4 regions of the Ensifer sp. Root423 genome follow, and region 2 is predicted to be linked to each of the others. Evidence: predicted binding sites of a transcription regulator. Region 2 holds the regulator's gene; each other region holds the start of a gene.
The links. The regulator LexA, encoded in region 2, represses DNA repair genes until DNA is damaged. The targets are predictions, from matches to a motif close to TGTTCNNNNTGTGTTCNG.
Positions count from the first base shown of each region.

Region 1 (8,009 bases), on a different contig from region 2:
GCGGGCGTGATCGTTCCCCGCGCCGCCGAGGCGGCGCTGCTGGACTCCTGTGACAAACGCAGGAATGAGGGAGGTATAATGGTGGCCGATCGGCGTTCAATTGGCGCACGACGCCCTGAGAAGCGTCGCTTCGCCCGCGCGCTCGCAGGCACAGAAGCGCGGGCGCGTGGGTAGAAGGGCCCTATCGCAAATGCTCCATCGCCCTCATTCCTGTGCTTGTCACAGAAATCCAATCACGGCGCGTCTGCGCCGTGATTGGACCCTTCACGAACAAGACTTGCTCAGCCCGCCCTGATCTCGCTTAGCGTGCGCGTCGGGGTGATCGCTTCGGGATCGAGCTTGATCTCGATGATCGCCGGCTTGCCGCTGGCGCGCGCCCTGAGGAAGGCGTCGGCAAACTCTTCCGTCTTCTCGACCGTCTCGCCGTGGCCGCCATAGGCGCGGGCAAGGGCTGCGAAATCCGGGTTGGTGAGATCGGTGGCGCTGACGCGGCCGGGATAGTCGCGCTCCTGGTGCATGCGGATCGTGCCGTAGATACCGTTGTTGACGACGACGGTGATGATCGGCAGGCGGTAGCGCACGGCGGTTGCGAATTCCTGGCCGTGCATCAGGAAGCAGCCATCCCCGGCAAAGCAGATGACTTCGCGATCCGGATGCAGCTGCTTGGCGGCGACCGCCGCCGGCAGGCCGTAACCCATTGAGCCCGAAGCCGGGGCTGCCTGGGTGGCGTAGCGGCGGAAGCGGTGGAAGCGATGCACCCAGGTGGCGTAGTTGCCGGCGCCGTTGGTGAAGATCGTATCCTCCGGCACGTTCGCCTCGATCCAGTTCATGATCGGGCCCATCTGCACCGCGCCCGGGCCGGTTTCCGGCGGGGTCGACCACTTGAGATAGGCGGCGTGCATGGTCTCGGTGCGTGCGGACCAGCTCGGTTCGCTCGGCGGTGCAAGGCTTTCGAGCGCGGCGACGAAGTCGCGCGGGCTGGCGGCAATCGCCAGCTCCGGCCTGTAAACACGGCCGAGTTCGGAACTGTCAGGATGCACATGCACCAGCGTCTGGTGCGGGTAGGGGCTGTCCATCAGCGTGTAGCCGGACGAGGGCATTTCCGAGAAGCGGCCGCCGATAAGCAGGATGAGATCCGCTTCCTTGACCTCTTTTGCCAGAGCGGGGTTGATGCCGATGCCGACGTCGCCGGCGTACATCGGGTGCAGGTGATCAAACAGCATCTGGCGACGGAAGGAGCAGCCGACCGGCAGCTTCCAGCGTTCAGCGAAGCGCTGGAATTCAGCAACGCTTTCCGCTGTCCAGCGAGTGCCGCCGAGGACGGCGATCGGGCGCTTGGCGTTGCTCAGCATTTCGCCGAGCCGCTTCATCTGCGCCGGACCTGGATGACCCTCGACCGGCTGGTAGGGTTTGGCGGCGGGCGCCTCGGCGCTGCGGGTCAGCATGTCCTCGGGGAGCGTCAGCACGACAGGGCCGGGGCGGCCGGACGTGGCGACCGCGAAGGCGCGGGTGACGAATTCCGGAATGCGGGCGGGATCGTCGATCTCGCCCACCCATTTGGCGACCTCGGTGAAGGCGCGGCGGTATTCGATCTCCTGGAAGGCCTCGCGCTCGCGCGCTTCGCTCTGCACTTGGCCGATGAAGAGGATCATCGGGATCGAATCCTGCTTGGCGACATGGAGGCCGGCGGAAGCGTTGGTCGCGCCAGGGCCGCGGGTCACCATGCAGATGCCGGGCTCGCCGGTCAGCCGCCCCCAGGCATCCGCCATCATCGCGGCCCCGCCTTCCTGGCGGCAGACGAGCACGTCGATGTCGGTGTCGTAGAGCGCGTCGAGCACGGCGAGATAGCTTTCCCCCGGCACGCAGGCGATGCGCTTCACCCCGTTGGCGACGAGCGCGTCAACGATGAGCTGACCTCCAGTTTTCATGATATTCCTCCCGATGGTCTTTCTTTTGTTTTCAGATGGCTTTGTTGTCAGATGGCTGGCGACACCGGAGCGACGCTCGTGTCCTTGTGCACGCGGCGCTCGCGCCAGATGATGTAGAGGCCGGAGCCGATGATGATGGCGATGCCGAGCCACTTCAGCGCGTCGGGCAGGTCGCCGAAGACGAGCCAGCCGAAGATCGTGGCCGAAACGATTTCGAGATACTGCAGCGGCGCCAGCACCGAGGCCGGGGCGGCGCGATAGGCATAGACGCCGAGCACGCCTGAAATGGTGGCGGTGACGCCGACGCCGAGCAGGTAATACCAGGTGTACCCTTCTGGCCAGACCGGATCGAAGATGCCGGAACCGGTGCCTTCGCCGAAATAAAGCAGCACGAGACAGAAGAGCGCGCCCCAGACGCCGGCGTGAAACTGCATCGACCAGGGGTCCTCATTTTGCGCGACCATGCGGGTGACGAGCAGGAAAACGGCAAGGCCAAAGGCGGCCACAACAGGCAGAAGGGCGATCCAGCCGACCTCCTGCATGCTCGGCTGGATGACGAGCAGCGCGCCGAAGAAGCCGACGCCGCAGGCGGTGTAGCGCCGCCAGCCGATCGTCTCCTTCAGGAAGATGCTGCCAAGGATCGTGAGGATGATCGGCTCGACGAAGAAGATCGCGATCGCGTCGGCGACTTCCATGACCTTCAGCGTGGTAATGAAGGAGAGCATGGTCACGACCAGCAGACCGCCGCGCAACGCGTGCAGCCCGGTCTTCTTCCAGGTGAGATCAAACAGGCTGCCGCGGAAGAGCACGATCGGCAGGATGAAGACGACCTGCAGCAGAAAGCGCACGGCGGTGATTTCGGCCGAGGGAACGGTGGCGATCGCGAGCTTGGCGAAGATGTCGATCAGCGGCGACAGAAGCACCGAGATCACCATCAGTGTCAGCCCGAAGGAGATGCGGTTGTGGTCGGCGGCGATCTTGGGAAGCGACATGTCGGCCATGATATTTCCGGTCAGCGCCGCCCTGCGACGGCGCGCAGGCACCAGGCGGCAAAGTCGGCCGTCGCCTCGTCCCGGCCGAGTTCGTTCAGTGTTTCGTGGCGCATGCCGTCATAGACGGTGACGCTAACGTCGCTGAGACCGGCGGCTTTCATCTTCGTGCCAAGCCAGCGGACGGCGTTGCCCATCTCGGTCGACGGGTCAGCGCTGCCGCCGACGAGATGAATGGGCAGGTTTTTCCGGAGCCGCGCCAGCCGGTCGGGCCGGGCTCCATCGAAGGACAGGCGGAAAAGATCGAGCCAGAGCGAGACCGTCGCATCGAAGCCGCAGAGCGGGTCGGCGGCGTATTTGGCGACCTCGGCATCGTCGCGCGACAGCCAGTCGAGATCGGTCTTGCGATCCTTGATGGCGCCGCCCCACATGCCGAAGGTGAGCTTGGTCAGAAGCGGGCTCGGCACGTCAGACCCTTTGAGCGCCTTTTCGATCTTCAGGATCACCTGTCCGCCACGGCCGGCAAGGCCCGGCCGGAAGTTGGAGTTCCAGACGGCAAGCGCATCGTAGAGGCCGGGATCGGTTTCGGCGGCATTGAGCGCGATCAGTCCACCCATGGAATGGCCGAAGAGGATGACCGGCAAGCCCGGATGGGCGGTGGTCGCAATCTCCCGCACTGCCCGGATGTCCGCGAATATCTTGTCGAGGCCGTCGCGGCTTGCGAACATCCCAAGCTGGGCGTCAGGCGCCTGCGTCGCGCCGTGGCCGCGATGGTCGTGGGCATAGACATGGAAGCCGTGGCCGGCCATCGCCTCGGCAAAGCGGGCATATCGGCCGGAATGCTCGGCAAGGCCATGGCTGACGAGAAGGATGCCGCGGGCTTCTGTGGTTGCCGGAAAATGCCGCCAGCTCAAGCTGGCACCGGTCGGGCTCTGATGCGTCTTCACCTGCCCGAACATCTCTACTCCCGGAAGCAATCGACAGACCTTTGAGATTTCAAATCGATTTGCGTGGCAAAGGCAATCGCCGCTTGTTGATCGTTGCGCATGAGGTCACAAGCGATTTGACGGTGCATTACATTAGGGGTTGCAATTTTCCCGTTTTGGGCGATATTTGTTCCCGTTTTGTTTTTGCGGGAGGATATCATGGTCCGTTTTTGTAAAGCGATATCAGGTTCTGTGGCGGGCATCCTAGCAGCGCTGACGCTGTTGCTTGGTTCCGGCGCCTTTGCTGCCGGTGAAGACGCATCCAAGGGTGCTCCGCCGGCGAGTTCAACCAGCCGCACCGACTACGTGCTGGCGGTCAGCTGGCAGCCCGGTTTCTGCGAGACGCGGCCGCAACGCAAGGAATGCGAGAGCCAGACGGCGGAACGCTTCGATGCCACCAACCTCTCGCTGCATCGCCTGTGGCCGCTGCGCAAGAGCTATTGCGGGGTCGCGGCAGAAGCGCGGGCAACCGACCGCAAGGGCAGCTGGCTGGAGCTGCCGAAGCTTGCCATGGCCGACGACACCGCGGCGCGGCTGCTTATCGCCATGCCCGGCGTGCAATCCGGTCTCGACCGGCACCAGTGGCTGCGAAGCGGCACCTGCCAGAGCGGCTCGGTCGACGACTATTTCTCGGTGCAGCTGCGCATGCTGGAAGAGCTCAACCGCTCGGCGGTCGGGGCACTTTTCCGCCAGCGTGTGGGTGCGGAACTCGATGAGGCGGCGATCAAGCAGGCCTTCGACCAGAGTTTTGGCGCTGGAGCCGGCGACCGGGTGCGCATGCGCTGCCAGACCGTGCAGGGCCGCAGCATCATCACCGGGCTGACGATCGGGCTCACGGGCGATGTCATGAAGGCTGCGAGCCTCGGGCCGCTGATCCAGGCCGCAGGCACGACCGAGTTCAAGTGCGCCAAGGGTATCGCCGATACTGCCGGTCGCGGGTAGGGCGTTTCGCCCGGTCGGCCATGGCAGCGCCTTATGGTGCGGCCTTGACCGCGCCGGCTTTAGGCGCCTTCCGGGAGAGCCTGCCGGGCGTTCCGATCGGGATGTTCGTTTTGGGATAGGGCGGGGGCGGATGCCTTTGATCATTGCCCCCTTCCTATAATTCGCCTACATAGCGGGCAAATTTCCTTATCCCTGCGGAGCATTCCCTCATGGCACGTCAGTTCATCTATCATATGGCCGGACTTAATAAGTCCTACGGCGCGAAGAAGGTTCTCGAGAACGTTCATCTGTCGTTCTACCCGGATGCCAAGATCGGTATCCTCGGCCCGAACGGCGCCGGTAAGTCGACGGTTCTGCGCATCATGGCCGGCCTCGACAAGGAATTCACCGGCGAGGCCTGGGTGGCCGAAGGTGCGACCGTCGGATACCTGCCGCAGGAGCCGCAGCTCGATCCGACGAAGACGGTGCTTGAAAACGCCATGGAAGGCGTCGCCAAGAAGAAGGCGATCGTCGACCGCTACAACGAACTGATGATGAACTATTCCGACGAGACGGCGGAAGAGGGCGCCAAGCTCCAGGATATCATCGACAGCCAGAACCTCTGGGATCTGGAAAGTCAGGTCGAAATGGCCATGGAAGCGCTGCGCTGCCCGCCGGGCGACGCGGAAGTCACCAACCTGTCGGGCGGTGAAAAGCGTCGTGTTGCGCTCTGCAAGCTGCTGCTCTCGCAGCCGGACCTGCTGCTCCTCGACGAACCGACCAACCACCTCGACGCCGAGACGATCGCCTGGCTCGAAAAGCACCTGCGCGAGTATCCGGGCGCCGTGCTGATGATCACCCACGACCGTTACTTCCTCGACAACGTCACCGGCTGGATCCTCGAGCTCGACCGCGGCCGCAGCATCCCCTACGAGGGCAACTACTCGGCCTACCTGGTTGCGAAGGCCAAGCGCATGCAGCAGGAAGGTCGCGAAGAGGCGTCCCGCCAGAAGGCGATCGCTCGCGAACAGGAATGGATCGCATCCAGCCCCAAGGCTCGTCAGGCCAAGTCCAAGGCGCGTATCCGCTCCTATGACGAACTGGTCAACGCGGCGGAAAACCAGCGCCCCGGCGACGCGCAGATCATCATCCCGGTCGGCGAACGTCTCGGCCAGGTGGTCATCGAGATGGAAGGCGTCACCAAGGGCTATGGCGATCGCCTGTTGATCGACGGCCTGTCGCTGAAGCTGCCGCCGGGCGGCATCGTCGGCATCATCGGCCCGAACGGCGCCGGTAAGACGACGCTCTTCCGCATGATCACCGGCCAGGAACAGCCCGACAGCGGCTCAATCCGCATCGGTGATACCGTGCACCTCGGCTATGTCGACCAGAGCCGCGACGCGCTCGACGGCAACAAGACCGTCTGGGAAGAAATCTCCGGCGGTGCTGAAGTCATCAAGCTCGGCAAGCACGAGATGAACTCGCGCGCCTATTGCTCGACCTTCAACTTCAAGGGCGGCGACCAGCAGCAGAAGGTCGGCAACCTCTCGGGCGGTCAGCGCAACCGCGTTCACCTCGCCAAGATGCTGAAGAACGGCGGCAACGTGCTGCTGCTCGACGAACCGACCAACGACCTCGACACCGAGACGCTGGCAGCGCTCGAAATCGCGCTCGAAAACTTCGCCGGTTGCGCCGTTATCATCAGCCACGACCGCATGTTCCTCGACCGCCTGGCAACGCACATCCTCGCTTTTGAAGGCGACAGCCAGGTCGAGTGGTTCGAAGGCAACTTCGAAGACTACGAGAAGGACAAGATCCGCCGCCTCGGCCCGGACTCGGTCAACCCGAAGCGCGTCACCTACAAGCGCCTGACGCGCTGATTTCAGCCGCCGCCATATCGTGGCGCTGGACCTTGCTGCGTCCGTTGAAGCGGGCGCTGCAACATTTGCTCTAGGAACGGGCGAGGCGCAGGCTTCGCCCGTTTTCCTTTGTCTCCTGACCTGAGGCGAAGACCAGCTGTCGCTCGGTTGCGCGCCAGGGTCTGTTTATCGCTGTGCCCGCGTGGGGGATGAACGTGCGGGACGCTCCAGGGGTCGGCGTAGCGATCAGCTCTGCGATTGCCGTCCCGATGGCGGGCGCGAACGGGCGTTTGCAGGTTTGTCTATCGCTGCGGCGAGATGGGCTGGCGGATGACGCGTACCTCGGGCGGCAGAGGCGCGGATAGGGTGGCGTCCCAACACCGGGAAGGGCGCCGGGTTTGTCACGGTTGCGTGGGGCTGCCCTCATTCGGGTCGTGAAGTCGGCCTACTAGCGGGACCTTCGCAGGTCTCCTGACGTGCCGCCCGAGACATCGTTTGGGGCGCATGGCGTCCATACACAAGCATCCGTTCCGCCGGCGCCATTGTTTGGCCTCTCCGCGCAAATCCGCTTGCGTCACCACCGCAAATCACATAAACATATCTTTATGTGTTGATGGGGATCGCTATGGCTCTGCAGAGAGAACTGGGTCTGGATGCGTTGGTGGACGTGCTGAAGGCGGCGGGCGAGCCGACCCGCATGCGTCTCGTCGCGCTTCTCGCCGCCGGCGATCTGACCGTCACCGATCTTACCGAAATTCTCGGTCAATCGCAGCCACGCATTTCCAGGCATCTGAAGCTGCTGGCGGAGGTCGAGCTGATCGACCGCTACCAGGAGGGCGCCTGGGCCTATTTCCGCCTCCGTCAGGACGGTGCCCGGGTCGGGCTCGTGCGGGCGATGCTGGCCTCCGCCTCCGTCGACGACGCGGTGTTGGCGCGTGATGCAGCCCGGCTCACCACCTTGAAGAAGGCGCGCTCGGAGAAGGCGCAGGCCTATTTCAGCCGCAACGCCGCCGGCTGGGACGAGCTTCGCCGCCTGCATGTCAGCGAGCGTGACGTCGAGGCGAAGCTGCGCGAAATGGTGGGCGACGAGCCGGTCGAAAGCTTGCTCGATCTCGGCACCGGCACAGGCCGCATCCTGCAGCTCTTCGAGGGCCTCTATCGGCGCGGTATCGGCGTCGACGCCAGCCGCGACATGCTTGCGGTGGCGCGCTCCAATCTCGATCGCGCTGGCATCACCAAGGCGTCGATCCGCCATGGGGACATCTTTAACCTGCCGCTCGACGGCCAGACCTTCGACCTCGTCACCATTCACCAGGTGCTGCATTT
Region 1 is NZ_LMEG01000001.1:143,330-151,338, forward strand. Features, by position in the region: gene ASD01_RS00715 (thiamine pyrophosphate-binding protein) at 282-1,928, opposite strand; gene ASD01_RS00720 (DMT family transporter) at 1,976-2,929, opposite strand; gene ASD01_RS00725 (alpha/beta fold hydrolase) at 2,941-3,876, opposite strand; gene ASD01_RS00730 (ribonuclease T2 family protein) at 4,063-4,845, shown strand; gene ettA (energy-dependent translational throttle protein EttA) at 5,055-6,704, shown strand; gene ASD01_RS00740 (ArsR/SmtB family transcription factor) at 7,309-8,009, shown strand, end outside.
Region 1: a site for LexA is predicted at 4,032-4,049, ahead of ASD01_RS00730 (ribonuclease T2 family protein). Genes of this name have one in related genera too.

Region 2 (8,009 bases):
GATCGGCGGTGCCAGCTCGTTTTTCAGTTCGAGCGCGCGCCAGAACGGCGTGAACACGCGGTAGGGGCCGCCCGTCGTCGTCAGCAGCCGCATGGGCTCATGCAGCAATTGTCCTGCAAAGCTCTCCGTGATGATTCCCCGCTCGGCCAGCGCCTTCTTGAGCGCGGTATCCGTGGCGATGCCGTTCGGGTCGTAGCGCCGGTTCCAGTAGATGCGCTCCGCACCGCTTGCGCGCGCAATCTCGACAATCACGTCAAGCGGCGCGCCTGATCGAAGAACGAGGCGAGAAGCGTGCCGCGCGAGACTTGCGCCCAAGGCCTCGAGCGAATGGTGCAGCCACCACGCCTGCGCCGCCCCGAGCGCACCGTTGCCGCTGTCGGCGGGTTCGCGAATATAGAGGGGAATGACGGCTGCCTCGCCGGCGGCAGCCGAGAGGGCGCGATTGTCGGCCAGGCGGAGATCCTTGCGGAACCAGACGATGATGGGCGGCGCCGCGGCCTTTGTCATGAAGAACCATCGGGAGGTTGGGGATTGATCACCTGGAGAACATAGGTGCAAAATGAAAAAGAGCCATTCGCATCGCTGCAAATGGCTCTTTTAGAAAGTGGCTCCCCGGGCCGGATTCGAACCGGCGACCTGTCGATTAACAGTCGAATGCTCTACCGCTGAGCTACCAGGGATCATCCGCGCCGTGTGCGCTTCAGAAGTGAGGCTGCTAATACGCATGCTTTTCTGATTTGCCAAGCGCTTTTTTCAAAAAAAATGACAAGTTCCGTTGCGAGGCTGTGGAGAAGTCCCCAATTGTGGGAAAACACGCCGGATAGGGAATGATGAATAAAAACAGGAAGCAGACGCATTTCGGCATTGATCCGCAAACACGACAGATCGTGCTGGGAAAATGGCGTATCGCGTTGCCCGACTCGCCCCTGCTGCGCATCCTGCTGGGTTCGCTGCTGGTGTTTTGTGGTTTTCTCGGTTTCTTGCCCGTGCTGGGCTTCTGGATGATACCGTTGGGCCTGATCGTGCTTTCCCACGACATTCCCTCGGTTCGCCGCCGCCGTCGTCGTCTGGCCGTCTGGTGGGCGCGCTGGCGCGGGAAGGCCAACTCGTCGAACGGCTCCTGAGGCGGACGCCGATTTAACGATCTTGTTGTCGAGGGCAGGGCGGTCGGCAGTTTTGGCCGTCCCGTAGCAATTCCGAATCTCTCAACAAGGGCCGTGGCCGCGCAGGCGAATGACCGGTTCCTGGCGGTCTTCCCCTCTGTTGGGGTGCCCTCGAAAACTTTTCGGCAACCCATCAAACGCATAATGCGGTCTCGAATCAGGATGGGGACCGATGGCCAAAGCCACTACGAAACGTCGACGCCGCAGTTCGGGCCGAAGCACCAGCAAACAGGGCGGCATGGCGCCGTGGTATCTGGCCGCAGCGCTCACCCTTGGCGGCGTCATGGCCTACGACCATCGCGCCGAGTTGCGGCACTGGCCGGTGGTTTCCGATGTCATGGCCTTTGCATCGCGATCGGAAACGAAGCCGAAGCCTCAGCGCGCGGTTCCTGAAGCGCAGGAGCGCGTTGCCCAGCAGGCGGATAGGCACAAACCGAATCCGAAGCCCAACCCGGCGACGAAGGTTGCCCTGGCCGCCCCGGTGCCGTCGGTGAATGTCGGCGTCACGCCGCCAACCCCTCTCGTGCGGCCGAATGAAGAGGTGAAGACGGCATCCATCCGTACCGATCAGTTCTATTTTTGCGGCATTCGCAACGACAACTGCGTGATCGATGGCGCGACCTTCGTCTTCCATGGCGAGACGATCCGCGTCGCCGATGTCGATGCGCCGCGAATCCGCCAGGCAAGCTGCGACAAGGAGCGTTCGCGCGGCTTCTACGCCAAGCAGCGCCTGCGCGAATTGCTGAATGCAGGCGACTTCAGGCTGATCTCGGCGGGAGGGCGATCAGATGCCAAGGCCGGCGAGAAACTGCGCCTGGTCACCCGCGGTGACCAATCTCTTGGACGTGTACTCGTTTCCGAGGGGCTCGTGCGGCCGTGGGAAGGGCGCCCGACGCCCTGGTGCTGAGATCAGCTGGGAGACGATCGGCGGACATCGTCGATCGTTCTGTGGAAAGTATCCGTCCTGCAAATCGACGGCGCGTTTTTCAGAAAATGCCTCTTGCGGTTTTTCTGCAATCATTCTAAATCCGCGCCAACGCTTGGTTATCCGAGCTGTGAGGCCTCGTGGCGGAGTGGTGACGCAGAGGACTGCAAATCCTTGTACCCCGGTTCAATTCCGGGCGAGGCCTCCAATAATCTCACCTCGTTAAATTTGGTTTGGCGTTCTGCCTTAGGGCAGCGCGGTAAAATTCGCGACACGTCCGCGCAAGCCACGTCGCCTATGCCTCCGTCGGATCTTATCGCTTCGGTGAATTCGGTAGAGGGGGAACGATGACTCCGCTGAGATCAACCGTATCGGTAGCGTCCGTCAACATTAAGAACGGAGGCAATGGCATCAATGAAAAAGAGACTGATCCTGACGGCGTTGGCGTGTTTTGCGGCGACCGCTATGGAGGCGCGCGCGGACGACCTGGTTTTCCAGCTGAAGAACAACACCGGCGCGGTACTGACGAATTTCTATACGTCGCCGGTCGGCGTCAATGAATGGGAAGACGATGTTTTCGGTCGGCAGGTCCTGAACCCCGGCGAGAGCATGGAGATCACCATTGCCGACGGGCGGGACGTCTGCAAATACGACATGCGATTCGAATTCGAGGAAGGCTCGGCCCTCGATACGACCGAGGACACGCAGGATCTCTGCGAACTCGGCGAATACACGATCCACGAATAAGCGATCTGGATTTCAGGTCGCCTTAAACGGAAAGAGCCTCGCCACTTTCAGTGGCGAGGCTCTTTTGATTCGGCGTTCTGCCTGGAATTCAATGGTAGCGGCGGATCAGCCCGACGAGCTTGCCCTGGATCTTCACGCGATCCGGTCCGAAAATGCGCGTCTCGTAGGCGGGGTTGGCCGCTTCGAGCGCAATCGACGCGCCCTTGCGACGGAAGCGCTTCAGCGTCGCTTCCTCGTCGTCCACGAGCGCCACGATGATGTCGCCGGGATTGGCCGAGTTGCCGTTGCGGATGATCACCGTGTCGCCATCGAAGATGCCGGCCTCGATCATCGAATCGCCCTTTACTTCGAGGGCGTAATGCTCGCCGCTGCCGATCATGTCGAGCGGAACGGTAATGTCATGGGTGTTGTTCTGGATCGCCGAGATCGGCACGCCGGCAGCGATGCGCCCCATCACCGGGACGGAAACAGACGTGCTTTCGGCGACCGGCGCCGGCTTCGGCGTGGCAGGAGCGGCGGCCGGCGGCTTTCCGAGGCTGCCCTCGATCACGCTCGGCGAGAAGCCCCTGCGCGGCTGTTGCTGGCCGGCGGCGTAGGCTTCCGGAAGCTTGATGACTTCGAGCGCGCGCGCCCGGTTCGGCAACCGGCGAATGAACCCGCGTTCTTCGAGCGCCGTGATCAAACGGTGAATGCCGGACTTCGACGCAAGGTCGAGCGCATCCTTCATTTCATCGAAAGACGGCGGTACGCCCGACTCCTTCATGCGTTCGTGGATGAACAGAAGCAATTCCTGTTGCTTGCGGGTCAGCATGGCACGTCGCTCCAGAGGCGTGAAACAAATCAAGAACAGACACTATCTGTTCCATATGTGTTCCGCAAGTGCCTAAAATTCCGTGAATTCAGGCAATTGGCTGCTTCTGTGGGGGGCGATTGGTCACTTTTGCGGGAGCGGGGCGGTTTTCGGCGACGGTTGCGTCCCAAAACAGCGCCGGGCAGGTCAATCGCGCGCGTGATTCGAACGAATCGCGGCTCTCTTCGCGGAGAGACTTAAGTCGCTTGCGAGGCCGAGCAGGCGTCTTCGAACTCCTTCACCGTTTCGGCGCTGTTGTCTTCCGGAAGCACTGCGTCGGCCGCATCGGTCGCAACGGGCGTATCGCCGTCATAAACGAAGGACTGGATGTAGAAGGCGAGCGCGCCCTTCCAAACATTGCGTCCATCGATCTGATGGCACGGCACGGCCCGTTCGAAATCGGTCTGGAGTTCATCCACCGTCGCGGCACTGAGCTTGACGTCAGGCATATTGGGCGATGCGACTATCGAAGCGAGAAGCAGGGCGGCAAGCACGGTGATCGTCCACTTGATGAAGGGGTGGGACTACGGGTTGGTAAACGATGTGAACCGCGCTTTCGTTCCGAAGTCCAGCAAGCATGGCGATCACTCTGCCATGTTCAACAGCTCTTTGCCCGCAGGCTGTGGCTGATTTGCGCCAGCCGCTCGATCTCAACCTCGTCTCGGCCGTTCTTCATGGACCGGCGCGGAGAATGCATCGGAGCTGCCAGCTTTCGCATCGGGCCTGGGGCGCGCAAAAATCCCTGCGGGGAAGGGCCTTCACCGTCTCGACAGGCCTCTAAAAAAAGATAACTTTGCGTGGAAAGTGGGGTGGTTGCATGCATAGATTGTCGTTGGTGGTGCTCGGCCTGTTGCTCACGGCTGGAGCGGCGTCTGCCGAAGAAGGGCGTTCGAATATCTGGAAACGGATCAACGCCTGGACGGTGGGATCCGATCGCTCCCTGGGCGGCTCGTGTTACGCGGCGACGAGCTATGACGCCGGCGCTATCCTTCGTATCGGCTTTTATCCGCGGGGATCGACGAACCTGGCGTTTCTTTCGATCGGCAATGCCGAATGGAAGTCCATCGAGCCGCAGCGGGAATACGATGTTGCCTTGCAGCTCGACCGTGGTCGTCAGTGGCCGGCCGTTGCGTTCGGTGTTGATCTGACCGGCGCCAGGGCCCTTGTCGTCAACTTTTCCAACACCGACTTCTTTACCGAATTCGTTCGCAAGAACACCTTGGCGCTGGCCTTCGAGGGGCGCGTCGTCGCGAGCCTCAGCCTGCGTGATTCGATGAAGGCGGTAAGCGAGATGTTCAAGTGCCAGGAGGCGGTGAGCGCCTTGATCCCGAATGGCGGTCAGGGAGCGGCGAACGATCCCTTTGCGGGTGCCGGTGGCAATGCGCCGAACAACGATCCCTTTGCCGGCGGCGGCCAGACCAAGTCGTCGAAAGATCCTTTCGCCATGTGATGGGCGCGTCCGCTTGCCGCAGAGAGGTGAATATTCCTAAAATATTGCCTGGGATCGGCTAGGTACCCTCGACAGTGACGGGGGGACCTATCAAAATGCGGGCAAACGGGGGTTTTGCATGCGTAGATTGCTGGTCGGATTGGTAAGCTGTCTGATCGCCGCGGGATCGGCCGCGGCTGAGGAGTCCGAAATCATCAAGTGGAAGGATGTCGACGGCTGGACCGTTGCTTCCGACACCTCGATGGAGGGCTCCTGCTTCATCTCATCGGTATTCGACGGCGGGGTCACCTTGCGCCTTGGGTTCTATCCCAAGGGCTCCGAGTCGCCGCTCTATATGAGCTTCGCCAGCGACGACTGGAGGTCGCTTGAGGTCGGCAAAGAGTACGACCTGACCTTCCGCTTCGACAAGACCGATCCCTGGAGCGCTTCGGCGACCGCTGCCGGTGATGCGAGCGGAAAGTTTCTGTTCGTGAACGTCACCGACGCCGAGTTCCTGACGGGCTTCGTGCGCAAGCGGGCCTTGGCCATCGCGTTTGAAGATCGCGTCATCGCAAATCTCAGCCTGCGCGGCACCGGCCCGGCGGCCGACGAGCTGATGAAGTGCCAGCGGGCGGTCGACGAGATTATCGCCGACGAGGGCCGCAAGTCCAAGGAGAAGAAAGCCGACCCGTTCAATGCACCGAGCGAGAAGCGCTCGGCGCGGGATCCGTTCAGCCTCTGAAAGCAGGTGGCCACGGGATCGGGCAGCGTTTCGCGAAGGCCGGACGGTGGCTTAGCATGGCGGTGTCCCCAGAGAGACTCGAACTGGCGATCTGCTGATGACAAATCAGCCGCTGTTCCGATACCTCGGCAACCGGGCACCTTCTGATCGTTTTGGTGGAGCCGAAGGGAGGGCAACCTTTCCACCTCTTTTCTCGTTTCTTTTCAAATTGTTGTTGAATTTCAACAGTCTTTGGGACTAAGTCTGGGTACTTTTTTGGGTACTCACCGAGGATTTCATGCCAGCCCCATCGTCAGCCGATACCAGATATCTCGAAGTACACGGCAGCAAGTGGCGGGTGGTCTTCAACGTGCCGAGGCAACTCCAGGGAAAGCTCGGGACGAAACTGAAGCGGTCTTTGGGGACGGATAGCCTCAGCGAGGCCAACCGCCTGAAGTGGGACGTTGTGGCAGAGTTTAGAGCGACCATCGATCAAGCGAGGCGTCCGAATGTCTCGAAGGAAGCAGCTCTTGCCAGCGCCCGGGTGAAAGCCATGGAGGAAGCGCGGCGGCTCTCTCAACAGCGAGTGGTGGCCTTCGGCACCGAGCAGCGCGGACGGGTCGATGACGCGATTGAGGACTATGCCGAAGCATTGGCTGGCGATCCGGTCGAAGTTGGCGATAACGGTCACCCGATCCATGAACCGGAACGCGATGCCCTTGCGATGGAGTTTCTCGCTGTTGCAAAGGGCAAGAGGACTCCTGTCGATTTCGAACATGCGAAGTACATGTCGATGTCTCAGGTGAAGGCCCGAACTGCCGCCGACGACAAACGAGCCATCAAGTATCTGAAGGACTGGTGCAAGGCGAATGGTGTGCCCCCTTACCTTCAGGCCATCTCAAAACGGGAAGCGGTCCGGTTCTGTGACGACCTTCCCGGTCTCGTCGGCAAGACAGACCCTGCGACACTGAACAAGTACATCGGTCGTCTTTCCGTGTACTGGGGCTGGCTCGAAAGGCGGCATGTGGTGGACACCAACATCTGGCAGGGCCGCAGGTTCAAGAAGCCACTACAGATAACGGATGACAAGGAACGACCGTTCACGAACGAGGAGATGCGGAAGCTGCTGATGGGGCCGGCCACCCAAGCTATGCACGACGTTATGCGAATAGGGGCGCTCACGGGCGCAAGATTGGACGCCATCGTTTGCCTCAAGGTGAAAGACTGCCAGAACGACACCTTCACTTTCAAGCCTCAGAAGAAGGAACCCGGGTCGCGCCTTTGTCCGATCCATCCTGATTTGGCAGCGATCATCGCTCGGAGGTCTGAAGGCAAACAAGACATGGACGACATCTTCCCCGAATGGCCGGGGCCGAAGAAACCCGGCTCGCTGCGTGAGCGCTCATTCAAGACATCGAACCAGTTCACCGATTACCGGCGAGACGTTGGTGTCGACGATCAGAGGGAAGGGAAGCGCCGCAGCCTCGTCAACTTCCACTCGTTCCGCCGCTGGTTCATCACGAAGGCGGAACAGGCGGGACAGCCTGAAAGTATCATTGCCGCAGTCGTCGGCCAGAAGCGGAGCGGTATCACGCTTGGGCTCTATTCCGCTGGACCGCTCTTGGAACAGGCCCGTCAGTGTGTCGAGGCCGTGAAGCTGCCGATTTAATCATTCGCCCCAGCGAGCATCCGTCATAGCGGCGGCGGTCCAAGTCCGGGTCAGGTATGTGACTGTGGGCAACTGATGTCTCAGAAGCAAAATACAGTCAACTCCGGGGTGGACCCACTCTGCCACCCCGGTGTGATATGTACTTCGAACGTGTCAGGCGAACTTGAGTTAGCCTTCGCAGAGCTTCCCGATGTGCGTGGCGATCTTCTCACCTCTTTTTTTCAGGAAGGTCTCATAGTCGACGGCGGAGTAGTCGAGCTCGGTAGTCGACGGCATCAGGTTTGCAAAGAACACATCGTCGACGTCCACACCGTGCCCTGCAATCGCTTTCGGGATATACTCCGTCGCTGGCGTATCTGAGACTGCGAGATTCTCTGCGGCTGCCAGCATACAGATGTTCGCCAGTGAATCGATGTTCTTCTTATTCTCCCGCTTGAGCCACGCTTGGGGGAAAATATGATGGAACTGCTTAGCGTTGTACGACGAAAGGCACTCCACCAAGTCC
Region 2 is NZ_LMEG01000015.1:60,503-68,511, reverse strand. Features, by position in the region: gene ASD01_RS16105 (cryptochrome/photolyase family protein) at 1-507, opposite strand, end outside; tRNA gene ASD01_RS16100 (tRNA-Asn) at 606-680, opposite strand; gene ASD01_RS16095 (hypothetical protein) at 831-1,124, shown strand; gene ASD01_RS16090 (thermonuclease family protein) at 1,336-2,070, shown strand; tRNA gene ASD01_RS16085 (tRNA-Cys) at 2,223-2,296, shown strand; gene ASD01_RS16080 (hypothetical protein) at 2,494-2,835, shown strand; gene lexA (transcriptional repressor LexA) at 2,924-3,646, opposite strand; gene ASD01_RS16070 (hypothetical protein) at 3,883-4,179, opposite strand; gene ASD01_RS16060 (hypothetical protein) at 4,503-5,135, shown strand; gene ASD01_RS16055 (hypothetical protein) at 5,254-5,856, shown strand; gene ASD01_RS16050 (DUF6538 domain-containing protein) at 6,134-7,504, shown strand; gene ASD01_RS16045 (DUF262 domain-containing protein) at 7,673-8,009, opposite strand, start outside.

Region 3 (8,009 bases), on a different contig from region 2:
AGCACCAGGCACAAAACGCACCCAGACGGCTGCGCCCACGAGAAGCACAGCGGCGCTCACCGCAAGCTGTTTCCAAACCCGCATTCAAGTCTCCGAATTAAACATAAAACACGCCCCAGCGCGGCGCGGCCGGCGGTTCGTTCCGATTGTGCGCGGAGTATCCCTGTTCGCGCGTGTCGGGGCAACGACAGAATACCATCATTACGCAATTGTAATAAAAGCGAATTTGTTGGCGGGATGATGACGCACGGGGGCTTCGCTCGACGCCTCGCAGCTTTGTCCAGAAATTCACTAGAGAATTACCGTTTACAGCCGCCGACACTGCGCTATCCTGCAACCGCCGGCAGCGTGTTTCGGCCGGCTTTGCGCCTGTCTTCAGGCCTCTTGGGGGAGAGAAGTCGATGTGCGATGCCTGTGTCATGGAAACGGTGAAAGAGCGCATGCTCTCGCGCCGCAGCTTCTTCAAAGCCGCCGCGGTCGGAACCGCGGGTCTTGCCGCCGCAAGCGTGGGCGCGGCCCCGCCGGCGCTGGCGCAGGGGCATTCAAGCGTCACCGACCTGACCCACGAGTTGCACGAAGATTTCCCGACCTTCTTCGGCCAGCAGCAGTTCTTCCGCGAGGAGAAGTTCAACTACGCCAAAGACAAGTTCAACATGTTCGAGCTCCGGGTGAACGAACACACCGGCACCCATGTCGACGCGCCCCTGCACTTCTCCGCCGATGGCCTCTCGGTCGCCGAACTGCCCGTCGACAAGCTGGTGGTGCCGCTGGTGATTGTCGATATCAGAAAGAAGGCTGAGGCCGATGCCGATGCGCAGGTGACGCCCGACGACCTCAAGGCCTGGGTCGCCGCCAATGGCGAGATCCCGGAAAACGCCTGCGTCGCCATGCTGTCGGGCTGGGGCGCGCATCTGGGCACGGACAAGTTCCGCAATGCCGATGGCGGCGGCAAGCTGCATTTCCCCGGCTTCCACGTCGAGGCGGCCAAATATCTGATCGAGGAAAGCAAGGCGGCTGGTATCGCCGTCGATACGCTGTCGCTCGACCATGGCCCCTCGCCCGATTTCGCCACGCATTATGCCTGGCTGCCGGAGGGTCGCTGGGGGCTGGAGGCAGCAGCCAATCTCGACAAGCTGCCGGTCAAGGGCGCAACCCTCATCCTCGGCGCACCGAAGCACCGCGGCGGCACCGGCGGCCCGGCCCGCGTCTTCGCGCTGGCCTAGGCCCCCGGCCTATTGAGCACAGCCAGGTTTTGGCTGAAGCGAGCCTGACGAGAGCAAGGTCGTTTACGCTTCGACGGCAACCACATGTTCCCGATCGTCAACCGGTTCCGCACTGGCTGCGTCACCATGGATCATGGTGCGCCAACGCTACGCCGATTGCGGAAAGGTCAACGGCTACGCCTGACGCGCCAAAGCCCCCTACCCTCCAACGACTTCGCTGATCTGCACGATGGGCGCGATGTCCGTATAGTTGGCGACGTCCGCGGCAATCTCGGCGCGGTGGGGACCTAACGCCTCCTGGAATGTCTCGAGGCTCGGCGAGTAGACGTGGCACGCCGCGACGAACCCCGGCGCGCTTCCAGGCTCGCGACCCGCAAGGCCCTTATCGATCTCGTAGCGCAGGCAGGCATCGCCGAGCCGTTCCTGGATCAGTGGCATGTGGCGGGTGCGGTAGTAGTCGTGATCGAACTTCGAGCCGCCATCGGCCGGATAGTAGACGCTCATCTTGATCATGGTCGGGCTCCTGCCTGAACGCCGCTCCGAGCGTTCGAAGCTTCTTCTAGGTCACCGACCTGTAGAGCACAACCAGGTTTTGGCTGAAGCGAGTTTGACGAGAGCAAGGTCGTTTTCGCTGTGCTTGTCGAAGCCGGTGACGACGGCACGGAAGTTCCTGAGTGCTGACGAAGCGTTCGACGAGGTTGCGATAGCGACAGAGGAAGGTGCTGAAGGACGCGCATCGTTTGTGGACGGCAACGATGCCGCGGGGTTGATCGAGCGCGGCAAAGGAAGGCGCTTGTTTGCGGGCAAAAGTCTTCGGGAGTATCTTGGGCAGCGGTACGGACAATGGCGGGGGTCGTCATGGGGCCGCATGCATTTTGCCTGACATTCGCGCTCGTCTCCATGGGCCTGCTTCTTGCGGGGTGTCAGACCGTGACTGTCCAGGCGGACGACAAGACCGGCCCGACCACGAAACTCGAAATCACCGGCATCCTGGATGACCATGGCAATCCCGACCCGGTCTTCAACGACAGCGGCTGCTGTAACCGCCGCCGAAGCGTCCCCGATCTGGCCCCGCTCACCATTGCGGCTTCGGCCGAGGATCCCGAGAGCGGTGTGCGCGACATTGCCGTCTGGATCTGGGCCATCAAGCGGTGCCGCTACGACGACAGCACGGCGGATTTTCAGATCACGCAATCGACCGTGGCCGCTGCAGGCACGGCTTCGGGGACGTACCCACCCGGCAGTTCCGCGCCGCTCAGCCGCAGCTCGACGGCAACCGTTCGCATGGCCGACACACCCTATGGCGCCTGCAACCCCAAGACCGTCACTGACGCCAGTGGCCAGACGCGCGTGGTTGCCGCGCAGCCGACGGGCTTCTGCGGCCGCAGGGTCTTCATCGTCACGCAGAACGGCAACGCCTATCAGGGTTCGAGCAAGGGCGTGCTGTTTACGACCGGACCATTCGGCTCGAACAATCAGCCGTGCAACGAAATCCCCAACTGAACGCATCGGCGACGGCTTCCCCAAAACGCAGCGCTGGCAATCGCCGCGACGTCGGCTATCGTCACCGCTTCAGGCGACAGGCCGGCCCGCACACAACCGCCGAGAACAACAGCGAAGGAGCCCCATGAGCACCGTATCCCCGCCTCAGAACCCGGAAGCCGATCCGCGTGTCAAAGCCGTGTTCGACGACATTCGCACCACCCGCAAATCCGACTTCATCAACAATATGTGGCTGTGGCTCGCCTTCGATCCGGAGCTCCTGGAACAGACCTGGCGCGACGTGAAGGCCGTGATGGCAACGCCCTCGGCGCTCGATCCGCTGGTCAAGGAGATGCTCTATATCGCCGTCTCCGTCACCAATGGCTGCGGCTACTGCGCCCATTCCCATACGGCGGCGGCAAGGGCGAAAGGCATGACCGACGCCGAGCATGCGGACCTGCTCAGGGTGATCTCGCTTGCCGCCCGCACCAACCAGTTGGCGACGGCGCTGCAGGTGCCTGTGGATACCGCCTTCGACAAGACAAAAGAATAGACCGCGCGACCAAGAATAAGCGGTCTCGAAATCGCCTGTCTTTCCACAGGCTTGGTGCGGCTGGCGCAGAAAACGGAATAAAAGAAGAACATCCTTTCTGGCCTTTCCCCACCGAATCACTACATTGAGCCGCATGATGAGTGGTTTCGACGATATTCCCTTCTTCGACGAGGAGCCGGCGCCGCGCAAGCAGCAGCCCGCCCCCGCAGGTATTCCGGCAACGGGCGGCATCGCCGCGCGCGCCATGGCGGCGCGCGATCGCGCCCAGCCGCGCCCGGACTATCTCTCCGGCCTCAACCCGGAACAGTCCGAAGCGGTCGAGACGCTCGATGGCCCCGTGCTCGTGCTTGCCGGCGCCGGCACCGGCAAGACCCGGGTGCTGACGACCCGCATCGCCCATATCCTTTCGACCAACCGCGCCTTTCCCTCGCAGATCCTGGCGGTGACCTTCACCAACAAGGCGGCGCGCGAGATGAAGGAGCGCATCGGCGTGCTCGTCGGCCATGCGGTCGAAGGCATGCCCTGGCTCGGCACCTTCCACTCGATCGGCGTCAAGCTGCTGCGTCGTCACGCCGAGCTCGTCGGCCTGCGTTCCGATTTCACCATTCTCGACACCGATGACGTAGTGCGGCTGATCAAGCAGCTCATCCAGGCGGAAGGCATCGACGACAAGCGCTGGCCGGCCAAGCAGTTTGCCGGCATGATCGACGGCTGGAAGAACAAGGGCCTCGATCCCGCCCAGATCCCCGAGGGAGACGCCCGCGCCTTTGCCAACGGCAAGGGCCGCGAACTCTATGCTGCCTACCAGAACCGGCTCTTGACGCTGAACGCCTGCGACTTCGGCGATCTTCTTTTGCACCCGATCCGCATCTTCCGCATGCATGCGGATGTGCTGAAGGACTATCACGACAAGTTCCGCTACATTCTCGTCGACGAGTACCAGGACACCAACACGGCGCAGTACATGTGGCTGCGGCTGCTTGCCCAGCGCCCCAAGGGCGTACCGCAGAACGTCTGCTGCGTGGGCGACGACGACCAGTCGATCTATGGCTGGCGCGGCGCGGAAGTGGACAATATCCTGCGCTTCGAAAAGGATTTCCCGGGCGCCAAGGTGATCAAGCTTGAGCGCAACTACCGCTCGACCGAGCACATTCTGGGCGCTGCCGGTCACCTGATCGCCCACAACGAGGGCCGCCTCGGCAAGACGCTCTTTACCGACCGCACCGATCCGGATGATGAGAAGGTGCAGGTGCACGCCGCCTGGGATTCCGAAGAGGAAGCCCGCGCCGTCGGCGAAGAGATCGAGCAGTTGCAGCGCAAGAGCCACAAGCTCAACGACATGGCGATCCTTGTGCGCGCCTCGTTCCAGATGCGCGAATTCGAAGACCGCTTCGTCACGCTCGGCCTCAACTACCGCGTCATCGGCGGCCCGCGCTTCTACGAGCGCCTCGAAATCCGCGATGCCATGGCCTATTTCCGCCTCGTCTGCCAGCCGGCCGACGATCTCGCCTTCGAGCGCATCGTCAACACGCCGAAGCGCGGTCTTGGCGACACCACCGTGCGCACGCTGCACGACTATGCCCGCGCCCGCGACATCCCGATGCTGGCGGCGGCCTCCGAGATCATCGAGACCGACGAGCTGAAGCCGAAGGCGCGCAAGGCGCTGTTCGACGTCGTCACCGATTTCCGCCGCTGGCAGAGCCTGCTGGAAACGACCGTGCACACCGAGCTTGCCGAGCAGATCCTCGACGAGAGCGGCTATACGGCCATGTGGCAGAACGACAAGACGGCGGAAGCCCCCGGACGGCTGGAAAACCTGAAGGAACTCATCCGCTCGATGGAAGCCTTCGAGAGCCTGCGCGGCTTCCTCGAACACGTCGCTCTGGTCATGGATGCCGAGCAGAACGAGAACCTCGATGCCGTCTCGATCATGACGCTGCACTCGGCCAAGGGCCTGGAGTTCGATACCGTCTTCCTGCCCGGCTGGGAGGAAGGCCTGTTCCCGCACCAGCGCGCGCTTGATGAGGGCGGCCGCTCCGGCCTTGAGGAAGAACGGCGCCTCGCCTATGTCGGCATCACCCGCGCCAAGCATCGCTGCCACATCTGGTTCGTCTCCAACCGCCGCATCCACGGCCTCTGGCAGTCGACCATGCCGTCACGCTTCCTCGAGGAGCTGCCGCTCGCCCATGTGGACGTGGCCGAGAATGAACAATCCTATGGCGGCTATGGTCGCGGCGGCTACGGCCAGTCGCGCTTCGACAAGGCTGATCCCTTCCAGAACAACTACTCCACGCCCGGCTGGAAGCGCGCCCAGCAGCACCGCTCCGACGCCACCCGCGACAACTGGGGCACCCGCTCCGGCCACGCGGTCGAGCGCATCGGCTACGGCGAAAGCGGCCCGCGCGGCCGCACGATCGACGGCGAGCTGGTGGCGAAATCGACGGCCACCGAACCCTCGCGTTTCTCGGTCGGCGACCGCGTCTTCCACATGAAGTTCGGCAACGGCAACATCGCCGCCATCGAAGGCAACAAGCTCACCATCGACTTCGACCGCGCCGGCCAGAAGCGGGTGCTGGATGGATTTGTGGAGAAGGCGTGAGGAGGTCGAAGCCCTCCTCACGTGCACTCCCTATGGACTGCACAACCATCGATCTCATGGCGCCAACCGGCGAAGTGCAATAATATTGCGGGCACAATTCTCGCGTTTGAACGAAACCATGTACCGATCTCCCTCGACGCAAAGTGGGTGGAGACATGTCCTGGACGAGCGCTGTTCGCAGCCTGCTGGAGCTGGGCGCCGCAAATGTTGCGGAGGGTGACCGTGAAGGCATCCTCGTCGCGAATGTCGCGGCCTGTGTGATCGTCGTCACCACCACGAGCTTTGCCCTCATCTACGCACTCTATGGCGAGCCGAGCCTCATTCCCCTCGTCTATGCCAATCTCGCCCTAGCCGTCGCGGCCGCCATGACGCCGCTTTTTCATCGCTTCGGCCGCGTCGCGTCAGGGCTTTGGGAATTCGGTATCTGCGTGGTGGTCCTCGTCTGGATCGCCTCCTATGTCGGTCGGGACTCCGGCGTCCTGCTGACGCTGCTCGGCGTGACGCCGGTCGCCTTCGCGATCCTCGGGTTTCAAAACATGGCGCTGGTCACGGTCCTCAGCGCCATGGCTGCGATCACGGTCATCGCCGCATCCATCGCGTTTCCTCAGGCGCGGTCGGGTGTCTATGACGACACCCGTTTCCTGCAACTCCTCCATTCGTCGTCGATCATCACGCTCACGCTCATGTGCTTCGCAACGATCTACTATGCCTTCCACCTGGCGAGAGAGGCGCAGGGGCGGCTCGCCCGCCTGATGACGTCGATCATGCCGGACGAGATCGTGGCGCGCCTGCTGAGGAACGAGCGTGAAACGATCATCGACGAATTCGAGCATGCGACTGTTGTCCTGATCGACATCGTCCAGTTCGTGGCCCTGTCAAACAGCCTGGGGCCGGAACGGACGGTCAACCTGCTCAACGAGCTCTTCAGCGAGTTCGATCGCCTGGCCGCAGCAACCGGTGTCGAAAAGATCAAGACCATCGGCGATGCCTATCTTGCGGTGGCGGGCGTGCCCGCCCGGCACCCCACGCCCGAGAAGGCGGCGGCAGTGTTCGGCTTCGGCGCCATCGCCGCGGCCCGCGAGATCGGCGAACGCCATGGCGTCGTCCTCAAGCTGCGCGCTGGCATGGCCTCGGGATCGGTAACGGCTGGCGTGCTTGGGCGAGCGAAATACGCCTATGATATCTGGGGTGCACCCGTGAACCTTGCCGCGCGCCTGGAAGCGATCGGCAAGCACGGCTGCATCACCACCACCGCAGAAATCAGGCAGCGACTAGGCGAGTCTTTCCTGTTCATTTGCTCCGGCCGCGAGGACATCAAGGGCTTCGGCCCGACTGAGATCTGGACCTCGCGGATGCTGGATCCCGATGCATGTGCCCCTGGCATCCGCGCACACACGGCGAAGTGAGCAGCCGAAAGGAGAGCCCTCAGACCGCCTTGCGATAAACGAGAAACCCCGACTTCTCCGCCACCTTGTCGTAAAGCGTCATCGCCGTCTCATTGGTCTCGTGCGTCATCCAGTAGACGCGTGGCGCGCCGACGGCACGTGCCGCCTCATAGACGCCCTCAATCAACGCTCGTCCGACGCCCTTGCCGCGGGCTTCCGCATTGGTGAAGAGGTCCTGTAGGTAGCAGTTCGGCTGGATCATCGTCGTGCTGCGGTGGAAGAGGTAGTGCGTAAGCCCGATCAGCCGCCCTTCGCTCTCCGCCACCAGCGCATGCACCGGCTCGTAGGCGTCGAAAAAGCGCGACCAGGTCATGGCGGTGATCGCCGGGTCCAGCGCGGTTTCGCCGGAGCGGCCGTAGAAGGCGTTGTAGCCGTCCCAGAGCGGCAGCCATTGTTCGTAGTCGGTCCGGGCTATCGGGCGGATGTGAAGCTTGTCGGTCATTTGTCGGTCCTGTGATCGATTGGATGGAGCGGCACTGCGGCCCTAGCGTTTGGTCATCGCGGCGGTGATTGCCTGAACGTCGGTCATGATCGCATCGCCCATGAAGGCGATGTTTTCCATCGCGCGCTCACCGGCCTCGTGATGCCCTGCCCCGCAGGCGTCACGCACGACGACGGGCACCAGGCCGAGATCGGTCGCATGGCGCACGGTCGGGTCGATGCCGATTTCCGTGGCGATACCGCAGATGGCGAAGGAAGTAAGCCCG
Region 3 is NZ_LMEG01000001.1:218,509-226,517, reverse strand. Features, by position in the region: gene ASD01_RS01085 (efflux RND transporter periplasmic adaptor subunit) at 1-84, opposite strand, end outside; gene ASD01_RS01080 (cyclase family protein) at 402-1,223, shown strand; gene ASD01_RS01075 (EthD family reductase) at 1,422-1,736, opposite strand; gene ASD01_RS01070 (hypothetical protein) at 1,729-2,106, shown strand; gene ASD01_RS01065 (hypothetical protein) at 2,082-2,726, shown strand; gene ASD01_RS01060 (carboxymuconolactone decarboxylase family protein) at 2,851-3,258, shown strand; gene ASD01_RS01055 (ATP-dependent helicase) at 3,392-5,857, shown strand; gene ASD01_RS01050 (adenylate/guanylate cyclase domain-containing protein) at 6,013-7,263, shown strand; gene ASD01_RS01045 (GNAT family N-acetyltransferase) at 7,283-7,744, opposite strand; gene ASD01_RS01040 (cysteine hydrolase family protein) at 7,787-8,009, opposite strand, start outside.
Region 3: a site for LexA is predicted at 3,332-3,349, ahead of ASD01_RS01055 (ATP-dependent helicase). Genes of this name have one in related genera too.

Region 4 (8,009 bases), on a different contig from region 2:
AATCGCCGAAGGAGAAGTTGCCGAGCATTTCGAAGAAGGTGTGGTGACGCGCGGTGTAGCCGACATTGTCGAGGTCGTTGTGCTTGCCGCCGGCGCGAACGCACTTCTGCGCCGTAACGGCCGTCGAATAGGGACGCTGCTCCAGGCCGGTGAAGACGTTCTTGAACTGCACCATGCCGGCATTGGTGAACATCAATGTCGGGTCGTTGCGCGGCACCAACGGGCTCGACGACACGACCTCGTGACCGTTCCTGCGGAAATAGTCGAGAAAGGTCGACCGGATTTCATTCACGCCGCTCATCTTGCGTCCTATTCTTAAGCACCGATTCCGGCCCGCGTCCGGCCCATGCCGCGCCACTAAGCCATTGTCCCTAAACCCTGCGGCCACCCGTGGTGACCGCACCCTCCAACGCGCTGGGTCGCCGGAACCAAAGGCTTTTATCGCTCACATATCCGACTGTCCAGACGCCAGCAAAAAACCGGCCGCCCACGGGACGACCGGTTTTCTGGTAACCTCAGTGGACCGAGCGGCTTATGTTTCCGGCGGCTCGTCACCGTCGTCCGCTTCCGGACCGCCATTCTCGAGGAACCGATCAGCGATCAGGCCGGCGTTCTGGCGCAGCGCCGTCTCGATTTCGCGCGCGAGATCCGGATTGTCGCGCAGGAACGTCTTGGCGTTCTCGCGGCCCTGGCCGAGACGCTGGCTGTTGTAGGAGAACCAGGCGCCAGACTTTTCGACGATGCCGGCCTTGACGCCGAGGTCGACCAGTTCGCCGGTCTTCGATACGCCCTCGCCATACATGATGTCGAATTCGACCTGCTTGAAGGGAGGCGCCATCTTGTTCTTGACGACCTTGACGCGGGTCTGGTTGCCGACGACCTCTTCGCGCTCCTTGACCGAGCCGATGCGGCGGATGTCGAGGCGAACCGAGGCGTAGAACTTCAGCGCGTTGCCGCCGGTGGTGGTTTCCGGCGAACCGAACATGACGCCGATCTTCATGCGGATCTGGTTGATGAAGATGACCATGCAGTTCGACTTGGAGATCGACGCCGTCAGCTTGCGCAGCGCCTGGCTCATCAGGCGGGCCTGCATGCCCGGCAGGCTGTCGCCCATTTCGCCTTCGATTTCGGCGCGCGGCACAAGTGCGGCAACCGAGTCGACGACGAGAACGTCGATCGCGCCGGAGCGCACCAGTGTGTCGGTGATTTCCAGAGCCTGCTCGCCGGTGTCGGGCTGCGAGATCAAGAGGTTTTCGAGATCGACGCCGAGCTTGCGGGCATAAACCGGGTCAAGCGCGTGTTCAGCATCGACGAAGGCGCAGATGCCGCCCTTCTTCTGTGCTTCGGCGACGGTCTGCAGCGCCAGCGTCGTCTTACCCGAGCTTTCCGGGCCGTAAATTTCAACGATGCGGCCCTTCGGCAGGCCGCCAATGCCGAGCGCGATGTCGAGGCTGAGAGAGCCGGTCGAAACCGTCTCGATCTCAATGATGCTGTCCTTCCCACCGAGCTTCATGATCGATCCCTTACCGAACGAACGTTCGATCTGGGAAAGTGCCGCTTCAAGTGCCTTGCTTTTATCCACCGATTTGTCCTCTACGAGCCGCAAAGAGTTTTGTGCCATTTGGTCCACCTTTAGGTTATTGAAGCTACCGAGGCAATGAAGCCGCCGCAGGAGTTTTTGTACATGTTTTGTTCCGTATTTGCAAGAGCGCGACAACGCATTGAAAAACAATAGCTTTTCACGATACGTTCGATTCTTGTTCACGGAACGAAACCAGAGTTTTCGAATGTTGGCGCCAGCCCTTCGAACCTGCCCGGCAAGGCTCGGCCGATTCGCCTGCGCATGAGACTTTGAGCAGGTCGGGCGCGTGGCGCTTTGCGACGCGGCATTGCAGGATGCCAACAGATATTCGGCCGATAGGCCAAGCAGAGGAACATTCATGACGCAAGCTGACATCGCCGTTTTCGGTGGCGCGCATATCGACAGGCGCGGCCGTATATCGGGAACGACAGCGCCCGGATCGAGCAATCCGGGAAGCTGGTTCGAAGAAGCGGGCGGCGGTGGTTTCAATGCCGCGCGCAACCTGGCGCGGCTTGGCCACAGCGTGCGCATGATCAGCACCCGCGGCGGTGATGCGGCCGGCGAGATGGTGACCGCAGCCGCGGCCGCCGCTGGCGTCATCGACAGTCCCCTCACCTTTCTTGATCGCCAGACGCCGAGCTATACGGCGATCCTCGAAAACGACGGCAATCTGGTGATTGCGCTTGCCGACATGGAGCTCTACCGGCTGTTCTCGCCACGGCAGTTGCAGCGGCGGGCGCTCCGCGAGGTCATCGCCGCGAGCAAGCTGGTGCTGACCGATGCCAACCTGCCGGAAGAAACGATCGCCGCACTTGCCCAGTCGGCTGCCGGCAACGGCCGCCTCGTCGCCGGCATCGCTGTTTCGCCGGCCAAGGTCATCCGCTATCGGCCGTGCCTCTCGCATCTCTCGTTCCTGTTCATGAACGAATCCGAGGCGCGGGCGCTGGCCGGCAAGGAGGCGGCCGAGGCGGAAGAATGGCCGGCCCTGTTGCGCGGTCTGGGCATCAACGGAGGCGTCGTGACCCGGGGCGGCCGTACGGTCGTTGCCTTCGAGGGCGACAGCGCCTGTGTCGTCGTGCCGCCGGCCCTGCCCGCCCTTGCCGACGTCACCGGCGCTGGCGACGCGCTCGCCTCCGGCTTCCTTTCCGCCCGCCTTGCCGGCCGCGATATCGCCGATTGCCTGCGGCACGGCATCGCAGCCGCCGGTTTGACGTTGCGTTCTCCCTTGGCCGCATCCGAAGAGATGTCCGCGGCCAATCTCGAACAGGCGCTGGCCCTTGTGCCCGCGCCCCAAATGCTGTCATGACATTTGCCAGCAGAACTCCCAAGGAAAGACCATGACCAAACCCGCTTCCCCCTTCCTGCCGATGGAATATTCCGACGAGGTCGCAGCCGCCAAGGCGCGTGGCGCGCCGATCGTGGCGCTGGAATCGACCATCATCACCCATGGCATGCCCTACCCGGGCAACCTGAACATGGCCCGCAGCGTTGAAGCGATCATCCGCGAACAGGGTGCCGTGCCGGCGACCATCGCCGTCATTCATGGCGTACTGCATATCGGCCTTGACGATGCCAAGCTCGAAGAACTGGCCAAGACCCAGGGCGCGATGAAGGTCTCGCGCGCCGATCTCGCCTTCGCGATCGCCGAGCGCCGCACCGGCGCGACCACCGTCGCCGCGACGATGATCGCTGCTGCCCGCGCCGGCATCCGCGTCTTTGCGACCGGCGGCATCGGCGGCGTGCACCGTGGCGCGGAGCTCTCCTTTGACATCTCCGCCGACCTCGATGAACTCGCCCGCACCGGTGTCATCGTCGTCTGCGCCGGCGCGAAGGCGATCCTCGACATTCCGAAGACGCTCGAAGTGCTCGAGACCCGCGGCGTTCCGGTCGTCACCTATGACAGCGAAATCTTCCCGGCCTTCTGGTCACGCGACAGCGGCCTCAAGAGCCCGCTGATGCTGAACAGCCCGGCCGCGATCGCCAACTTCCAGACCATGCGCGAGCTGCTCGGCGTCGAAGGCGGCATGCTGGTCGCCAATCCGGTTCCGGAAGCTGCCGAGATCCCGCGCGAAGAGATGGAAATCTATATCGCCCGCGCGCTCGACAATGCCGAGAACGACGAGATCACCGGCAAGGCGGTCACGCCCTATCTGCTCAGCAACCTCTTCGAAATGACCGAGGGCCGCAGCCTCGAGACCAACATCGCGCTGGTCGAGAACAATGCCCGGCTTGCCGGCGAGATCGCCGTCGCGTTGAACGTGAAGTAATCCGGTAAGAAACGGCGAGAAATAGAGAAGCCCGGCCCGCAAGCGCCGGGCTTTTTACATTGGCGAAGGCTGACGATGCGTTGGAAGTTTGATCAAGCACCTGATGTTGCCTGCGTTACCTGCCGCTCGGTGCTCGCGGGGCACCCGGTTCTCGTCGCAACACATCATGAAGACGATCATTCATGGGCGTTTACAGATGGCGCACCGATCGACATGGCGAAAGTGCTGGTGGTCGCGATGGCGGAGGTCGTCGAGCGCCACACCGACCTTGACGAGATAGCCGATCTTCCTCCCGGCTGGTCGGCAACGCGCGCCTCGGCCAATGGGCCTTGGTCAAGGCAGCAGAACGACTAGGGGCGGAAGCCTAACGTACCCAGCGCCGACCCCGGTCGATATCCTCTGGCGTTCAACGGCTCTAGGAATCGAGCATTTCGCGCACGGATACCGCCAGCTGCTTCAGCGAGAACGGTTTCGGCAGGAAGCCGAACTTGGCATCCGCCGGCAGGTTGCGGGCAAAGGCGTCTTCGGCATAGCCCGAGACGAAGATGAACTTCAGGTCCGGGTACTTCTTGCGCAGTTCGGTCAGGAGCGTCGGTCCGTCCATTTCCGGCATCACCACGTCGGATACGACGATATCGACGGCGCCGTTGAGCTCGTCCATGATGTCGAGCGCCTCGACGCCGGAGCCCGCTTCGTAGACGGTGTAGCCGCGCGTTTCCAGCATGCGCTTGCCGCCGCGGCGAACAGCCTCCTCGTCCTCGACGAGCAGCACGACTGCCGAATCTCCGGTGAGATCGGTCGGCTCCTCGGTCTTGACCACGGGAGCCGCTATCGTCTGCACCACCGGCGCAGCAACGGTTCCGGTGCCTGCCTGCGCGGGCTCCTCGGGCGCAACCGGCACCTCGATATGGCGCGGCAAGAGGATGCGGAAGGTCGTGCCCTTGCCCACTTCCGATTCCGGATAGATGTAGCCGCCCGACTGCTTGACGATGCCATAGACCATCGACAGGCCGAGACCGGTGCCCTTGCCCACTTCCTTGGTCGTGAAAAACGGCTCGAAGATTTTGTCGAGGATTTCGGGCGCAATACCTGTTCCCTGGTCGGAAACTTCCACCATCACGAAGTCTTCCTCCGGCAGCTCACGGCGTCCGAAGGCCGAAACCTCCGCCGCCGGCAGATTGCGGGTGCGAAGTGCAATGATGCCGCCTTGGGGCATGGCGTCGCGGGCGTTGACCGCGAGGTTCAAAAGCACCTGTTCGAACTGGCCGAGATCGGTCCGGACCGGCCAGAGATCGCGACCATAGTCGACCTCGACCTTGACGTTCGTTCCGGTCATGCGGTCGACCAGCATGCGCAGGTCGCCGATCACGTCGGTCATGTTGAGCACCGTCGGCCGCATCGTCTGCTTGCGCGAGAAAGCAAGCAGCTGCCGCACGAGAACAGCGGCACGGTTGGCGTTGCGCTTGATCTCCATCAGGTCGGCGAAGCTCGGATCGGCCGGCCGGGCAGACAGAAGCAGGTGGTCGGAGGACAGCAGGATCGCCGTCAGCACGTTGTTGAAGTCGTGCGCGATGCCGCCGGCAAGCGTGCCCACGGCGTTCATCTTCTGCGTCTGCGCCATCTGGTTTTCGAGCGCTTTCTGCTCGGTAATCTCCAGCGCATAGATGATCGCCGCTTCCTCCGGCGCCTGATCGGTCTGGTCGATCACGGCATTGACGTAGAAGCGGAAATGGCGCTCGCCATCGGTCGGGTGCAGCGCGTCGATCGGCGCGATGTCGCCCTGCCGGTCCTTGGCGGCCGCCAGCGCGTCGTGCAGGCGAAGCTTCTCGGTTTCGTGCACCACGGCATCGATCAGCGCGCCGCGCTCGACGTCGTCCTGCGAGACGAGACTGGAAAACAGCTTCAGGAACGGCGCGTTGGTGCGCAGGATCCGGCCATTGCCGTCGACCGAGGCGATCGCCATCGGCGTATTGTTGAAGAAGCGGGTAAAGCGCATCGCTGCGCTCGACGCCGACTGGTCGCTGTCCTCGCCGCCCTCGCGCGACATGACGATGGTGCGGCTTTCGCCGGGCGCGCCGTCACGGGTCGAGGAGACACGGTGGATCATGCGCACCGGCAGGCTCTGGCCGTTCAACTTGCGCAGGTCGAGGTCGAGCATCTTGGTCTTCTTCAGACCCGGTTCGGCCTGCACCGCCTGGACGAGCGTCAGCCCCTCGCCGGCCACCAGATCGCCGATACTTATCGAGCCCGGCTGGAACTTGGTGAGATCGATGCCGAGCCAGTCGGCAAGCGTGGCGTTGATATAGAAGATCTCGCCCTTGCGGCCGGCGGAGAAGAAGCCGGCGGGTGCGTGATCAAGATAATCAATCGCGTTCTGCAATTCCTTGAAGAAGCGCTCCTGGTCATCGCGTTCGGCAGTGATGTCGGCGATCTGCCAGAGATAGAGCGGATTGCGCTCGCTGTCTTCGAGCGGCAGCACGCGTGCCTTCAGCCGGAACCAATGGGCGCCGGAGCCGGTGGCCGCACCGGTCGCAAGCGGCTTCAGCAGGCGGAATTCCTCATGCCCCTGCTTGCCCTCGTGCAGGCCGTTGGTCAGCCGGTAGATTGCTTCCGTCGCCTCGCGATTGCGCGACAGGATCGTTTCGAGCGATTGGATGCCGGCAGCGTTCCTCGCGCCCGTGAGCGCGCCATAGGCGGCGTTGGCGTAGATGATCCGGCCCTTCCGGTCCGTGACGATCGTGCCGTCCTCATGCGCATCGAGAAAGGCACGCGCCAGTTCGTCCGGGCGCGATTGCGGCATCACCTCGATGAAGCCGATGACCGAGGACACGAGAAAGAAGATGCCGACCATGGCGAGAACGCCGAGGATGCCGAGCACGATCTCATTTTCCATCTGGTTCCGGAAGATCACGAAGGCGATGGCCGAGACGGTGAGGACGATCGCGAGCAGCACGATCCGCAGCACGGTTCCGGGCCTGACGCCACGGTCAACAACCGGCATCTGGTAGTCGCCTGACTGCCGCAATTTCGTCATCGGGTCCTCTTACGCGGCCGGCGCCGCGCGCGGCGCGGCCCAGCCCTTCCGGCCGGCATCCGCTCAAACCGCCGGGCAAAATCGGCCATAGCCGACACGCCCTCGATCATTCGGACAAGAATCATCTTTAACAATCAGAGATAACAGCAAAAAGCACCTGTGCGGAAGCATTCGAGCCAATTCACAGGGAATGTCGGCGAAGTGCTTGTCCGAGCCCGAAAAAAGCCGTCAAATACTGCCACTCGAAAGGCAGAAGGAGTTCACCCTATGATGGAAACGATCATCGCCGACAACGGCAGCCGGTTCGTCGTCGCCGCTGCAGCGGTCGCGATTGGACTTTTGTGCCTCGTGGCTGTGCTCTGGATCATGCGCAACCGTCCTTCCTCGCCATTCATCCGTGGCGGCAAGAACCGCCAGCCGCGCCTGGCCGTGCTCGATGCTGCCGCTGTGGACACCCGGCGCCGTCTCGTGCTCGTGCGCCGCGACGATGTCGAGCACCTGATCATGATCGGCGGGCCGACGGATATCGTCATCGAAAGCCGGATCGTCGCCGGCGGCGACGAGCGCCCGGCCGTCAGCGAACGCTCTGCTGTCATCGAACGCAAGGTGACCGAACCAGTGGGTGAAAGCCGTCCGGCAGTCAGGGAACCCGTTCAGCAGCCCGCGCCGTCGATGCAGGCCGCACCCGTCGTCGCGACGCCAGTTCGCCCCATCACCCGGACAGAGGAACAGCCGGTCGCTCGCGTCGAGCCGGTGGCGCCCATGCGCGTTACGGCCGAACAGCGCCCGGTGGCAGCACCTGCCCTTGCTGCAGAGCAGCGCCCTCTCGCTCGCCCTGTCGCCCAGCCCGCACCCGAGAGCCCGTCTATCACCTCCGTCGCAGCACCCGCGGTCAACGTCGATGCAGCCATGAACCGCCCTGTGGCAATGGCGCAGACTGTACAGCCGCAACCCATTCAGATGCAGCCGGCCCAGCAGCTTCAGCGCCCCGCAGCGATCATCCAGTCGCAGCCTCAGCCCCAACCGCAGCCGGCTCCTGCGACCGCCCTTTCTGATTTCGAGCGCCTTCTCGACGCGGAGATCACCGGCGACCTGCAGCGCCTGGGTCCGGCAACATCGGTCACTC
Region 4 is NZ_LMEG01000014.1:18,696-26,704, reverse strand. Features, by position in the region: gene alaS (alanine--tRNA ligase) at 1-301, opposite strand, end outside; gene recA (recombinase RecA) at 533-1,621, opposite strand; gene ASD01_RS15385 (carbohydrate kinase family protein) at 1,941-2,888, shown strand; gene ASD01_RS15380 (pseudouridine-5'-phosphate glycosidase) at 2,920-3,849, shown strand; gene ASD01_RS15375 (hypothetical protein) at 3,925-4,203, shown strand; gene cckA (cell cycle histidine kinase CckA) at 4,265-6,883, opposite strand; gene ASD01_RS15365 (flagellar biosynthetic protein FliO) at 7,151-8,009, shown strand, end outside.
Region 4: a site for LexA is predicted at 1,680-1,697, ahead of recA (recombinase RecA). Genes of this name have one in related genera too.